Regions from separate parts of the Pseudoalteromonas sp. CnMc7-15 genome, predicted to be linked through region 2. Evidence: predicted binding sites of a transcription regulator. Region 2 holds the regulator's gene; the other holds the start of a gene.
What was found. Region 2 encodes sigma-54, which starts transcription at its own class of promoters, with help from an activator protein. Its sites were predicted from a motif close to GTTGGCACGNNNNTNGNNT; they were not measured.
Positions count from the first base shown of each region.

Region 1: MHM95_RS13080 (DUF1328 family protein) is a predicted target of sigma-54. The motif match lies at 2,972-2,990, and genes of this name have one in related genera.

Region 1 covers NZ_JAKRFT010000005.1:110,301-117,335, forward strand. The annotation lists gene MHM95_RS13065 (peptidoglycan DD-metalloendopeptidase family protein) at 1-704, shown strand, start outside; gene MHM95_RS13070 (S41 family peptidase) at 738-1,937, shown strand; gene MHM95_RS13075 (divergent polysaccharide deacetylase family protein) at 2,002-2,766, shown strand; gene MHM95_RS13080 (DUF1328 family protein) at 3,028-3,201, shown strand; gene MHM95_RS13085 (hypothetical protein) at 3,311-3,508, shown strand; gene tkt (transketolase) at 3,571-5,562, opposite strand; gene metK (methionine adenosyltransferase) at 5,930-7,035, shown strand, end outside.
Region 2 covers NZ_JAKRFT010000005.1:304,963-311,997, reverse strand. The annotation lists gene mgtE (magnesium transporter) at 1-887, opposite strand, end outside; gene MHM95_RS14090 (HPr family phosphocarrier protein) at 1,004-1,276, opposite strand; gene rapZ (RNase adapter RapZ) at 1,276-2,121, opposite strand; gene ptsN (PTS IIA-like nitrogen regulatory protein PtsN) at 2,188-2,634, opposite strand; gene hpf (ribosome hibernation promoting factor) at 2,636-2,923, opposite strand; gene MHM95_RS14070 (RNA polymerase factor sigma-54) at 2,949-4,445, opposite strand; gene lptB (LPS export ABC transporter ATP-binding protein) at 4,470-5,195, opposite strand; gene lptA (lipopolysaccharide transport periplasmic protein LptA) at 5,195-5,719, opposite strand; gene lptC (LPS export ABC transporter periplasmic protein LptC) at 5,709-6,263, opposite strand; gene kdsC (3-deoxy-manno-octulosonate-8-phosphatase KdsC) at 6,260-6,811, opposite strand; gene MHM95_RS14045 (KpsF/GutQ family sugar-phosphate isomerase) at 6,811-7,035, opposite strand, start outside.

The sequences.
Region 1 (7,035 bases), 190 kb from region 2:
ACGACTATTTCAACAAAGCCCGTTTGCAACAGCTTGAAGCGTTACAACAAACAATGCGCGAAATAGCGCAAAACCAAGCAGCGCTGCAACAAAACAGACAACAACTGGCGAAGCTACGCGAGCAAGAACAACAGCAGCAACAGCAATTAGTTGCCGCTAAAGCACAACGACAATCTCAGGTCCAAGAGCTACAAGGTAGATTAAATCAACTGCAAAGCTCAATAGCGTATTTAAAAGATAATGAGCAGACCTTACTGGATACCCTAGCGGAGCTAGAGCGCAGTAAAGACCGCCAAGTAGCTATGTTAGGTCTGGGTAGCAGTAAAGGAAAATTAACTTGGCCGACACGGGGTAAGCTTACCCACCGCTTTGGCACCCGTAAACGCCAAGGGTTCAATTGGAAAGGGGTGGTGATCGCAGCCAGTGAAGGGAGCAGTATAACCAGTATAGAGGATGGCCAAGTGGTCTTTGCTGACTGGCTAAGAGGTTTTGGTTGGGTCATGGTGGTCGATCACGGCAAGGGTTATATGAGCCTGTATGGCCACGCTCAAGCACTACTCAAAGAAGTGGGCGATCCGGTTTATAAAGGCGAAACAATCGCTTTAGTAGGCCAGAGCGGCGGTCAAATTGATCCTGGTCTATACTTTGAAATACGCCACAAAGGACGTGCCGTTAACCCAACGACATGGTGCAAATCCTCCTAATTGAATAGAGGCTGCACCTCAAGGGGGCAGCCGATGTTTGTATTCACAACTTACCTATACAAGCGCTTGTTACTAGGGCTCAGTTTTTTAGCCTTAGTGGTACTAGCGCCTGCTTCATTGGCAAAGGACAGCCAACTCGATGAAGTGCTTTTCCACATCAACAACTACTACGTTGAAGAAGTGGATCGCGACAAGTTAGACCAACATGTACTCAGCAGTTTATTACAAGAGCTTGACCCATATAGCGAGTTCCTTGATGAGCAAGAGTTAAAACGATTATTCGATGTCACCAATGGCCAATACAAGGGCTTGGGTATCGAGGTAGAACAGCGCGATAAGCATGTAGTGGTGATTTCCGCTCTACCCAACTCACCCGCTCGGGCCGCTGGCTTACAGCGTGGTGATGTTATCGTCTCTATCAATGGCACTAAGGTGAATAACACTACCTTAGAAGAAGTCTCTGCTCTGATCAGCAGTCGTGAAGATGGGCAAGTGCATTTAGCCGTTGCTCGCGCAGGCCACTCACAACGCCTCGACTTTCAGCTTACCCGTCAGCCTATCCACATTGAAAGCGTCGCCAGTGAGCTCAAGGCCAATGGTATGGGCTACTTACGTATTAATAGCTTCAACAATCATAGTTTTCATGATGTCGCGCGTCACATCACCATGATGCAAAACGCCAACGGCGCCACACTCAACGGTTTGCTTGTTGACCTGCGTGACAACCCAGGCGGTACCCTCGACAGTGCCATTGCCATTGCCGATTTATTTTTGTCTCAAGGCGTTATCGTCTCTACTCGAGGTCGCTTTGTGGAGGCTAATCAACGCTTTGAAGCGAAAGCAGGGGACATAATTCAAGGCGCCCCCATGGTCGTGCTGATCAATGAGGGCTCTGCTTCTGCTGCAGAAATTGTTGCCGGTGCGCTCAAGGATAATGACCGGGCAACCGTGGTAGGGACTCGCTCCTATGGTAAAGGGTCAGTGCAGTCATTGATCCCCTTAGGCGATGGCCGCAGTGCTTTGAAGCTGACCACAGCGAAGTACTATACCCCCTCTGGCGTGTCCATTGAGGGGACTGGCATCGTACCTGATGTGCCGATATTGCAACCTGCCCTTTCGCAATCAAATAAAGAAGTTATAATCAGCTTAGCTGAGGGGCAAAGTGCGCATAAAAACTTAACCGCACTGCTTGATAAACAATTACTAAAAGCTCAGCAACTATTAGAACAATAAAAACGCAGGCTCGGCTTTAAGCACGGGCCTGCACACTAATCATCAACAAAGATAAAAACACATTGTGCGCTTTTTAATATGGACTACGTTGTGTGTGCTGGTGCTCTTATCACCAGTACATGCGAAGCAAATCGCTATTGTCATTGATGACATCGGCTATCATCGTAACGACATGGCTGCCTTGCACTTGCCTGGCGCTGTGACCTATTCGGTGCTCCCTTTTACTCCTTACGCCGCTCACTTTGCTCAACAGGCAGGGGCCTTAGATAAGGAGGTGCTTTTGCATGCCCCTATGCAAGCTATAAACGGTAAAGCCTTAGGGCCTGGGGGGCTGACAGTGGATATGTCAAAAGAAGCTTTCCAACACGAGTTACGCAAGGCATTAGCCAGCCTACCCAATGCGCGCGGCGTCAATAATCACATGGGCTCGCTGCTAACACAGCAAAATGCGCCGATGAGCTGGACTATGGAAGTGCTAAAAGAGCAGGATTTGTTTTTTCTCGACAGTAAAACAACTCCCAATTCAAAAGCGCAAACAATTGCCGGGCTATACGGTGTCAGCAATATTGCTCGCCATGTTTTTCTCGACAATATTACCACCGAGCAGCAACTACGTTATCGCTTTGAGCAGTTAAAGACTCTCGCTGATAAGTATGACTACGCAGTTGCAATTGCTCACCCCTACCCCGAAACGTTTGCGTTCTTGCAACAGGCATTGCAAGAACTCGAGGGTGAAGGTTTCCAACTTGTGCCTTTATCTCAGCTAGTGCAGCAGCGCACAATTCGACTTGCTCAGGCCGATAAAAAAAGTGTAACCGAGGAAGAGTAGAGGCCTCTAGAACAATCATAGGTGGCATGGCTGCTGATGACTGAGTTCTGGTGCCGATAAACCACCTCCTCCGTATTCAGCACCTGCCCAAGTGCTTGTTCTATGAACATAAAATTAATCTGTATCTTTTACACAAACAGTGAAAGCTTTTCTTTTCCCCTAGTCCACAAAAAATAACAAATCCATTAAAATCAACACCTTAAAAGTTGGCATGGACTTAGCAACGTATATTCCGAAACGCAAATCTATGGAGGGTACATTATGTTAGGTTGGTCAATTGCATTTTTAGTTATCGCTTTGGTCGCAGCACTTTTAGGTTTCGGTGGCATTGCTGGCGCAGCCGCTGGCATCGCTAAAATTATTTTCTTTGTGTTCTTGGTACTGCTGGTTATCTCCCTTGTTGCTGGCGCCATTCGTGGTAAAGCGCCAAGGTAGTTATTAATTTTACAGCACAAGCGGTCACAGATGGGATGAAACCCGCGACCGCAACCAAAACACGTTTTTTGAATCCAGATTTAAAGAGTTAATATTCAAGGAGAGTTCTATGTTTAATCATTCAGCAACAAAAGCATTTATCGCTACATTATTTGCCGCAGTATTCGCTATGGGCTGTGAAGACAGTGGCGGTGCCGAAGAGGCAGGTGAAAAGATTGATGAGGCGATCACTGACACTCAAAACGCGGTCGAAGACGCGTGTGAAAATGTTAAAGAAAACGCCGGTGCAGAAGAAACAAACTGCTAATACAGGCTTATCTTCAAACAAAAAACCCGCGAAGTTCGCGGGTTTTTTACGTCTCTAATTATTTAAAACTGACTGTTGGCCGCCGCAACCACATTGTCCACGGTGAAGCCAAAGTGCTTAAACAATTCGCCCGCTGGCGCTGATTCACCAAAGCTCGTCATGCCGATAACTTTGCCATTCAAACCAACATACTTGTACCAGAAGTCGGCAATGCCTGCCTCTACGGCGACACGGCGAGTCACACTGCTGGGTAGGACACTTTCTTTGTACTGTGCGTCTTGTTGATCGAACAAGTCCGTCGATGGCATAGACACCACGCGTACCTGACGACCTTGAGCGCGAAGCTCAGAAGCTGCATCCATAGCAAGTTGTACTTCCGAGCCTGTGGCAATCAGGATAACTTCTGGCTCGCCATCACAGGTTAATACATACCCACCTTTTTTCACATCAGCAAGCTGCTGCGCATCACGTGCTTGCTGAGCAAGACCTTGACGCGTAAAGACCAGCGACGTTGGCCCATCTTTGCGCTCTATCGCTTGCTGCCACGCAATGGCTGACTCAACTTGGTCACATGGACGCCAATTCACTAGATTCGGCGTGTAACGCAGGCTCGCCATCTGTTCAACCGGTTGGTGAGTCGGTCCATCTTCACCCAGGCCGATGGAATCGTGGGTATAAACAAAGATGCTAGGCGTCTTCATTAGTGCAGCCATGCGCACCGCATTGCGTGCATACTCCATAAACATCAAAAAGGTTGCACCGTAAGGAATGAAACCTTTGTGCAGGGCAATGCCATTCATAATGGCGGACATGCCAAATTCACGCACCCCATAGAAAATATAGTTACCTGACGCGTCGTCTTTACTAAGGCCTTTTGAACCACTCCAAATAGTTAAGTTCGATCCGGCCAAATCGGCTGAGCCGCCCATAAACTCGGGTAGCATGGGGCCAAAGGTATTCAAGGCATTTTGCGATGCCTTACGTGTTGCTGGGCTATCAGGGTTTGCTTGTAACTGCTCAATATAGGCTTGCGACTTCTCAGCCCAGTCAGCAGGCAATTCACCATTTTGGCGACGTTCAAACTCAGCAGCAAGCTCAGGGTATGCCGCCTTGTATGCCGCAAACTTATCCTGCCAACTCTGCTCTGCTTGTGTGCCCTTCTCTTTAGCATCCCACTGTTGATAGATATCATCAGGAATCGCAAAGGCGTCATGAGACCAACCCAAGAACTCGCGCGCAGCTTTAATTTCATCATCACCCAACGGCGCACCGTGGCAATCATGGCTTCCTGATTTATTAGGAGAGCCGTAACCGATCACTGTTTTACAACAGATAAGCGTTGGCTTGTCACCTTGGGCGCGGCCTTCATCAATAGCAGCGCGAATAGCCTCGCTATCGTGGCCATCAACATTACGCACCACGTGCCAGCCGTAAGACTCAAAACGCGCGGGAGTGTCGTCACTAAACCAGCCTTCTACCTCACCATCAATAGAAATACCATTGTCGTCCCAAAACGCAATCAACTTACCAAGGCCTAGAGTTCCTGCAAGCGAACACGCCTCGTGAGAAATCCCTTCCATCAAGCAGCCGTCGCCCATAAAAGCGTAAGTATAGTGATCAACAATTTCATGGCCAGCGCGATTAAATTGAGCAGCAAGGGCTTTCTCCGCGATTGCCATGCCTACCGCATTGGTGATCCCCTGTCCAAGCGGGCCCGTAGTAGTCTCAATACCCGGAGCGTAACCGTATTCAGGGTGGCCCGGAGTTTTTGAATGAAGCTGACGGAAGTTTTTAATTTCCTCAATAGGAAGATCATAGCCGCTTAAGTGTAAAAGCGAATAAATCAGCATTGAACCGTGGCCATTTGAGAGAATAAATCGGTCACGGTCAGCCCAGTTAGGGTTGCTCGGGTTATGCTTAAGATAATCGCGCCACAGTACTTCGGCGATATCGGCCATGCCCATCGGGGCACCCGGATGACCTGATTTAGCTTGTTGAACCGCGTCCATGGAAAGCACGCGAATGGCGTTTGCAAGTTCTTTGCGTGATGGCATGAATTCTCCTACCTTTAAATGTATTTGCGCTGGGGCTTCACTCGCGCTCATGCTGGCGCGGGTAAAGAATAAGACGAAAGCCCATTCTTACTTATTCATCTGCCCCCTGCAATTAAAAATTGGGCATCGAACGAGTAACTTTAGAATTACTCATAACGAATAAAAATACTGATAACTAAAAGAGTACAAAAACACCAAGCAATAAAGGTCAAAAGACCGCTATACAATCAATTTTATTTAGACGTCTAGGCGTAAAAAGCTAGGAAATCACCTGTGATTTAGCTAGAATACGCGCCTTAATTTATGCTGCGCTCAACCCAGTGGCTGGTATGATCTTGGGAAGCGCGATACTTGTGAGCAGAAACTTATGGCAAAACATTTATTTACTTCTGAGTCTGTGTCTGAAGGACACCCGGATAAAATCGCTGACCAAATTTCTGATGCGGTACTCGATGCTATTTTGGCGCAAGATCCCCATGCCCGTGTAGCCTGCGAAACCTATGTGAAGACCGGTATGGTGATGGTGGGTGGTGAAGTCACAACCAGTGCTTGGGTCGACATCGAAGAGTTAACGCGCAAAACCGTGCGCGAAATCGGCTACACCCATTCCGATATGGGCTTTGATGCCGACTCATGTGCAATTCTAAACACCATTGGTAAGCAGTCTCCTGATATTAATCAAGGTGTTGACCGCGCTCGTCCAGAAGAGCAAGGTGCAGGTGACCAAGGCTTAATGTTTGGTTATGCCTGTAATGAAACCGACGTGCTCATGCCAGCGCCCATTACCTATTCACACCGCTTGGTACAACGCCAAGCCGAAGTGCGCAAAAATGGCGAATTACCGTGGTTACGTCCAGACGCCAAGTCACAGGTGACCTTTGCTTATGAGAATGGCAAGGCCGTCGGTATCGATGCCGTCGTGCTGTCAACGCAACACTGCGATTCTATTGCGCAAGATGACTTGGTTGAAGCGGTCATGGAGACCATTATCAAACCAACGCTACCAGCAGAGCTTATTACCGATGCGACTAAGTTCTTCATTAACCCCACAGGACGCTTCGTGATCGGTGGCCCGATGGGGGATTGCGGCTTAACTGGTCGTAAAATCATCGTTGATACTTATGGCGGTATGGCACGTCACGGTGGTGGCGCATTCTCAGGTAAAGATCCATCGAAAGTGGATCGCTCTGCCGCTTACGCAGCACGTTACGTTGCCAAAAATATAGTCGCGGCCGGCCTAGCCGATAAATGCGAAATCCAAGTGTCTTATGCCATTGGCGTTGCCGAGCCAACCTCCATCAGTGTTGAAACCTTTGGCACCGGCAAATTAGACGAAACGCGTTTAATCGAACTGATCCGCAAGCATTTCGACTTACGTCCTTATGGTTTAATTCAAATGCTTGATTTAGAACGTCCGATTTATCAGCCTACAGCGGCTTACGGCCACTTTGGTCGCAATGAATTCCCATGGGA
Region 2 (7,035 bases):
AAATTTACTCCAAGCCAAACGGAGCGCCGCTGAGTACTTTTAAATACCGGTGCAAAGGTATCTTCTTCATCATCTAGACCGGCTAAGCTCAGTAAACTGTGTTCAGCGTCTTCACGGATAACATCGACGATATCATCAATGGTAATACGCCCAAGTAAGTGCGCCTGATCGTCGACCACAGGGGCCGAAATCCAGTTGTGACGCTCGAACAGCTGCGCCACTTCAGACTCATCCATGGTGATTGGAATAGATTCACACTCTTCATCCATGATGTCGCGCACGATGGCATCTGGCATGGTGGTTAGCAAAGAGCTCAATGGCATTGAGCCTAAAAAGCAGTTATTTTTATCGACTACGTAGAGCTCATCGGTGCCTTCAGGTAACTCGCCTTTGAGGCGTAAGTAGCGCAGCACCACATCAACAGAGACATCGGGACGGATAGTCACTGTATCGGTATTCATCAGCGCCCCAGCTGAGCGCTCCTGGTAAGACAGAGCCGTAGTTGCACGGTCTCTATCTTGGATATCCATCGCCTCAATAACGTCTTTATAAACGGGCTCTGGTAAGCTTCGTAATACTTCCCCTAAGTCATCATCGTCCATGTCCTCTGTCGCTGCGGCGATATGCTCAGGCTCCATGCGTGAGATAATGCTCAGGCGTACATCTTCAGAGAGCTCTTCAAGTACATCACCTTGGACATCAGGGTCGACGAGCGCCCATAGTTTAGAACGTGTCTTATGGGGCGATGATTCTAATAATAATGCGGTATCACAGGGCGCAGTTTTGGCGAGAAGCCTGCGTACATGAACAAACTGGCCGCTATTAAGAGCTTCGGTGACTTCTTGAAGTTGTTGCAGCGGGTAATCTTGTTCATAGGCTTCTGGCATAGGCATCCCTTAAATACAAAAAATGGGGTGGGAAATAGCGTGCAAGCAAGCGCTTACAAGCCGTTGATTAGTTTAACCTAACTAAATCAATGATAGCAAAAGTAAATGCCTAAGGGTTATTCTTGTTCGTGGAACTTTTCTGCAATGAGCGCCCCGATAGCTGCCAACGCGGCGTCGGCATCAGGGCCTTCACACTGCACGCGCACTTCCTTACCTTTGCCGCTCTCAAGGAGCAGTAAAGCCAAGACACTGTCGGCCTGTGCGCTCTTATCGCCTTGATATAGCATTATTTCGGCATCAAAATTCATCGCCAGTTGCGCCAATTGTGAGGCTGCACGAGCATGTAGGCCTAACTTGTTTTGAATAATAAAAGTACCTTCAACCATCACTATTTTTCCTGCTCTCGATGGCGAATTTTCACGTTCGGATAAGTATCTAAAAAGCGCTCTCCCAAAGTTTGGGCAAGGTACACTGAGCGGTGTTGACCCCCTGTACAGCCAATAGCAATGGTTAAATAACTACGGTTATTACGCTCTAGGTGGGGTAACCAAGTTTGAACAAAAGTTTGGATCTGCCAAGTGAACTTTTGCACGATTGAGTGACTGGCTAGATAATCTTGAACGGGTTGGTCTAACCCTGTGAGCGCCTTTAGTTCAGGTTCCCAATGGGGATTGGGGAGAAACCGCACATCAAACACATAATCAGCATTTTTTGGAATGCCATGTTTAAACCCAAAAGACTCAAAAGTGATCAGTAATTGCTTGTCTTTTTTACCCAGCACTTTTTCACGGATCATCTCCGCCAGCTGGTGAACACTGAGCTCAGTTGTATCAATAATAAAGTCGGCGTGGGAGATGAGTACATCAAGAAGCTGCTTCTCTTCACGAATAGCGACATCCAACGTCATATTTTGCATGGATAAGGGGTGTAGTCGACGAGTTTCAGAGAAACGCTTAATCAACGTTTGTTCGTCACTATCAAGGTAAAACAGCGAAGGCTTAGCAAACTCAGGCAGGTAAGCGAGAATGTCGTTAAATTCATGCTGTTCTTTGGGCAAATTGCGCACGTCGATACTGACGGCAATTTTGTCATAATTTGCCGAAACACTGCGCACCAAAGAGGGGAGTAAAATAACCGGGATGTTATCTACGCAGTAGTACCCAAGGTCTTCGAGCACCCGTAACGCGACTGATTTTCCAGAACCCGAGCGACCACTGACAATGATAAGTTCCATCCGACAACTCCTTGTTTTACCCCAAGACGCACATTTAAACCACACCATGAACTAATACGGCGCGCATTAGTCGGCGATCAATTGATAAAGCTCTTGATCGCTGCTGGCTGAGCGCAGTTGTTTACACAGTTGTTTGTCTTTTAGTTTATCAGCAATTGTCGCTAAGGTCTTCAGGTGTTGTTCAGTCTCATTAGCCGGCACTAAAAGTGCGACAAAGATATCCACTGGACGGTTATCAATGGCATCAAAGTTAATGGCTTCGCGATTGGTTACAACAATGGCAATCGTACTGTCGATACCATCGAGACGGCCATGTGGAATAGCAACGCCTTTGCCGATGCCAGTACTGCCCAGCTTTTCGCGGGTTAGCAAAGCATCAAGTACCGATTGCTCGCTGAGGTGAGGACTGTGCTGATGAGCCACCTGAGAGAGGTACTCCAGCATTCTTTTTTTGCTATTAAAAAGGACCGCAGCTTTGCTGCAGTCCTTGGTAAAGAGTGAATCTAGGTTCATGTTAGTGACGAGATAATTTCTCTTTATGTTTAATCACTTGACGGTCGAGCTTATCAATTAAGCCGTCGATCGCCGCATACATATCCTGGTGCTCTGCGGTTGCGAACAGTTCACCACCGTTAACGTGAAGAGTAGCTTCTGCTTTTTGTGTTAGTTTTTCAATATCAAGAATGACATGCACATTATTTATATGGTCAAAGTGACGCTCTAATTTTGCAAATTTGCTATTCACATAGTTGCGAAGAGAATCAGTGATTTCTACGTGACGACCGGTAAGATTTAATTGCATAAGCATTTTCCTTCTTGTCTAACGTCTATATCAAACTTTTACGCTGATTTGACGGTGGAATGGCTAGCGATTCACGATATTTAGCAATCGTGCGCCGAGCCACTTTAATTCCTTGCTCGGCTAGTACGTCGGCAATCTTGCTATCACTCAACGGTTTAGCAGGATTCTCCGCAGCTACTAGCTTTTTGATCAATGCTCGAATCGCTGTGGACGAGCATTCACCTCCGTTTTCGGTTGTAACATGGCTGGAGAAAAAGTACTTCAGCTCAAAAATACCCCGTGGTGTATGCATATACTTTTGGGTGGTCACACGGGAAATCGTTGACTCATGCATTTCCACCATTTCGGCAACGTCATTAAGCACCATTGGCTTCATTGCCTCTTCACCATGTTCAAAGAATGCCTGTTGTTGTTGAACAATGCAATTAGTTACTTTAAGTAGCGTATCATTGCGTTGTTCCAAGCTCTTTATAAACCATTTCGCTTCTTGTAAATGCGAGCGAATAAATTGACTATCACTTTGCGACTTACAGCTTCGCGACATTGATGCATAGTGATCGTTAACGCGGATCTTAGGCATACTATCTGGGTTTAATTCAACCACCCAGCGGCCTTTAACTTTCTTCACTGATACATCTGGAATCACATACTCTGACTGCTCTCGCACAATCGTGGCTGCAGGAGTCGGATTTAAACTGTGTATCAGTGTCATCACCTCTTTTAACTGCGCTTCTTTAAGCTTAGTCTTTTTCATCAAGGTGCGATAGTCACGACTACCAAGCAAATCAATATAGTTACAAACTACCTCTTTGGTCTCTTCAAGCCAAGGGGTTTGTGGGTCAAATTGCTTGAGCTGGATCAACAAGCACTCTTGTAAAGAACGCGCACCAATTCCTACTGGATCAAAGAGTTGGATACGCTTAAGAACGGCTTCAATTTCATCGAGCTCGATACCATCGTCTTGTTCATCATGATTCAAGCTTTCCAGCAGATCTTCACAACTGACTGTTAAAATGCCGTTGTCATTGATGGCTTCAATGATGGCTGTGGCGATGGCCTCGTCGGTGGCACTAAAAGGTGTTAATTGCAGCTGCCACATTAAATAATCGTGTAACGACTCGGTGGTTTCGCCTTGGTAGATAGACTCATCTTCTGGCATAGGCCCAGAGGAGGCAACGGGAGCCGCACTAATATACTCATCCCAAGACACATCCATGGGCAAGTCTTCACTGATGGACTCGTTGTTCATGGCATCAGCACTTTCAACTTCATCCTTACTGGCGCTGGCCGTCTCGGCGGTATCGTTATTTTGGTTGTCGGACGTCGACTCTTTTTGCTCTTGGTTGTCGTTATTGTCGGCGTAATTGTCTTCTTCAACTTCAAGTAATGGGTTGGCGTCCAACGCCTCTTGAATTTCTTGTTGGAGATCCAAAGTACTGAGCTGCAACAGGCGAATCGCTTGCTGCAATTGTGGGGTCATTGTTAATTGCTGGCCTAGGCGCAGCTGTAATGATTGCCTCATGTATCTCTAACAATCCTTTAATCGTTATAATCTAAACTGCTCACCCAAATAGACGTCGCGAACCGTTTGATCGGCAAGAACTTGCTCTGGAGTGCCAGAAGCAATGAGCTCGCCATGGGAAACAATGTATGCGGTTTCACATACGTCTAGGGTCTCTCGCACATTGTGGTCGGTGATTAATACACCAATGCCACGATTGCGCAGATGCTCTATGATTTTCTTTATATCTAACACTGAAATAGGGTCGACACCAGCAAAAGGTTCATCCAACAAGATAAACTTGGGGTTTGCCGCCAATGCTCGCGCTATTTCTACCCGGCGACGTTCGCCACCAGATAACGCCATTCCTTGTGAGTCTCGAATGTGCTGTATATTAAACTCATCAAGTAGGCCCTCAAGCTCGCTTTCACGCTCTGCTTTGCTTAAGCCCTTGCGGGTTTCTAGGATGGCCATCAAATTTTGAAAAACTGTCAGCTTTCGAAAAATAGATGATTCCTGCGGTAAATAACCAATACCTAAGCGCGCACGAGAGTGCATCGGCATCAAGGTGATATCCTCATCATCAATACTGATGGTGCCTTTATCACTGGGTACTAAGCCAACTATCATGTAAAAAGTAGTTGTCTTACCGGCTCCATTAGGGCCGAGCAAGCCGACGATACTACCTGCTTGTACTTCTAAGCCCACACTTTTGACGACCTCCCGGCCTTTATAGCTTTTCGCTAATTTTTGTGCTTTAAGAGTCGCCATTATTGCTCTTTCTCCGGCGTATCGTCACTTTGTGGTGTTAATGTTGTGCGCACTCGTGTGCTGGAGTTTTCATCTTTTTCGGCGGTGATCAGCTGTTTGGCAATATCATAGCTTATGGTTTCGGCAACGATATGCTGGTCGGCCATGGCAATCTTAGCATCACCTTGAATTTTAAGGGTCTCAGAGGCGACGTCATAACGAATTTCCAGCGCCTGTGCAGAAATCTCGGTGCCATCTTCCATCACTTCGGTGTACACAGCTGGTGAGCCGGTGGCTACGAGCAATTGCTTGTTATCACCCAATTCTGGACGACGGTGAGCCTCAAGGCGGTCAGCTTTTATTTCCCGTTTGCCGTGAACAATATGCACGTTCTTATCAAAAATAGTGATATTTTCTTTGATCAGTGCTTGTTGTTTGTCGGCATCAATTAACACTTCCTTGGCGGTGATTTGCTCAGCAGTAGCGCTGGCAGAGCACAAGCCAATTGCGATGGATGTAATTAATGCACTGATTTTATTGGTCATAATATATTGTTCGCGTATGTTCTGTTAATTCAACTATCTCTGTATTGAGGTCTGCTTTCAAGCCTTGCCCGGTGATCTTCATATTCGGGCCACTTAATACTACAGCCTGCTCGGACTCCATGCGCTGGCTATCTATATCAACTTGAATGGCCTCAGCGCTGACCTTCTCAATCATCGCCCCTTCTTTTAAGTTGGTGGCGGTGACGTTATTTTCCAAGATCAAAATGTTGTTGTTGTATAAAGTCGCTTCATCGGCGTTTACCTGCCAATTTTCTGTTTCACCATATAAGGTAAATACCGGCTTGGTGAAATGTGTAAACCCGAGCTCTTGATACAGCTCCATTTCCTCAGCATAAACGGTGTGGCTTAACTCACCCTGATCGTTATAACTAGTCTGACTTAGCCCAGTTGCGATATAGTCGGGTGTGGCAATATGGTCTTGCTGAGCGACACCATCATCTGTCGACTTCATAAAATAAGGGTACCAAAGCCACGCCATCGCGACGATAAATAGCAGTGATATGAGCGCTCTCGCTGCGTTCATGTGCTACTTCCCTGTGTTCCCAGGCTGTGTCCTTGGGCCAGCATCAGCAAATCTGTGAGCTCACGCACAGCACCAAAACCCCCTGGTAGCAAGGTACTGTAATGGGCTATTCGCTTAACCAGTGGGTGAGCGTCGTTAACCGCTACGGCGAACCCGACTTGCTCCATCACCGGTAAATCAGGGCCATCATCACCAATGTAGGCTATTTGCTCATCGCTTAGGTTTAATGTGCGTTTTAACTGTGCATAGGCTTCGAGCTTATTCTCTTTACCTTGATAAATGTGGGGGACACCCAGGCTTTGCATTCGCGTTTGTACTATCTGTGATTGTCGCCCGGTGATAACAGCAACTTCAACACCCGCATTGAGCAACGCTTTAATGCCGAACCCATCTTTGGTATTAAAGGCCTTTAATTCCTCGCCTTGATTGCCTAAATAAATACGGCCATCTGAAAACACGCCATCAATATCGCAAATTAACAATCGAGTGCGCTGTGCACGTTGCCATGCGCCTTCGTCTATGGCTTGGTATAATTCTGAAAACAACACTAAATCACCCCCGCGCGCAATAAGTCTTGCGTATTCAGCGCGCCAATGGGACGTTGCTCGTGATCGGTCACAATGAGTCCATTAATGCGTTTTTGCTCCATAATTTTCAGTGCTTCCGCCGCCAGCATATGAGCATCGGCTGTGGTGCAGTTTGGAGTCATTACTTCAATCAGCGCGGTGTTGTGAATATCCACTCGCTGCTCCAATACACGGCGTAAATCGCC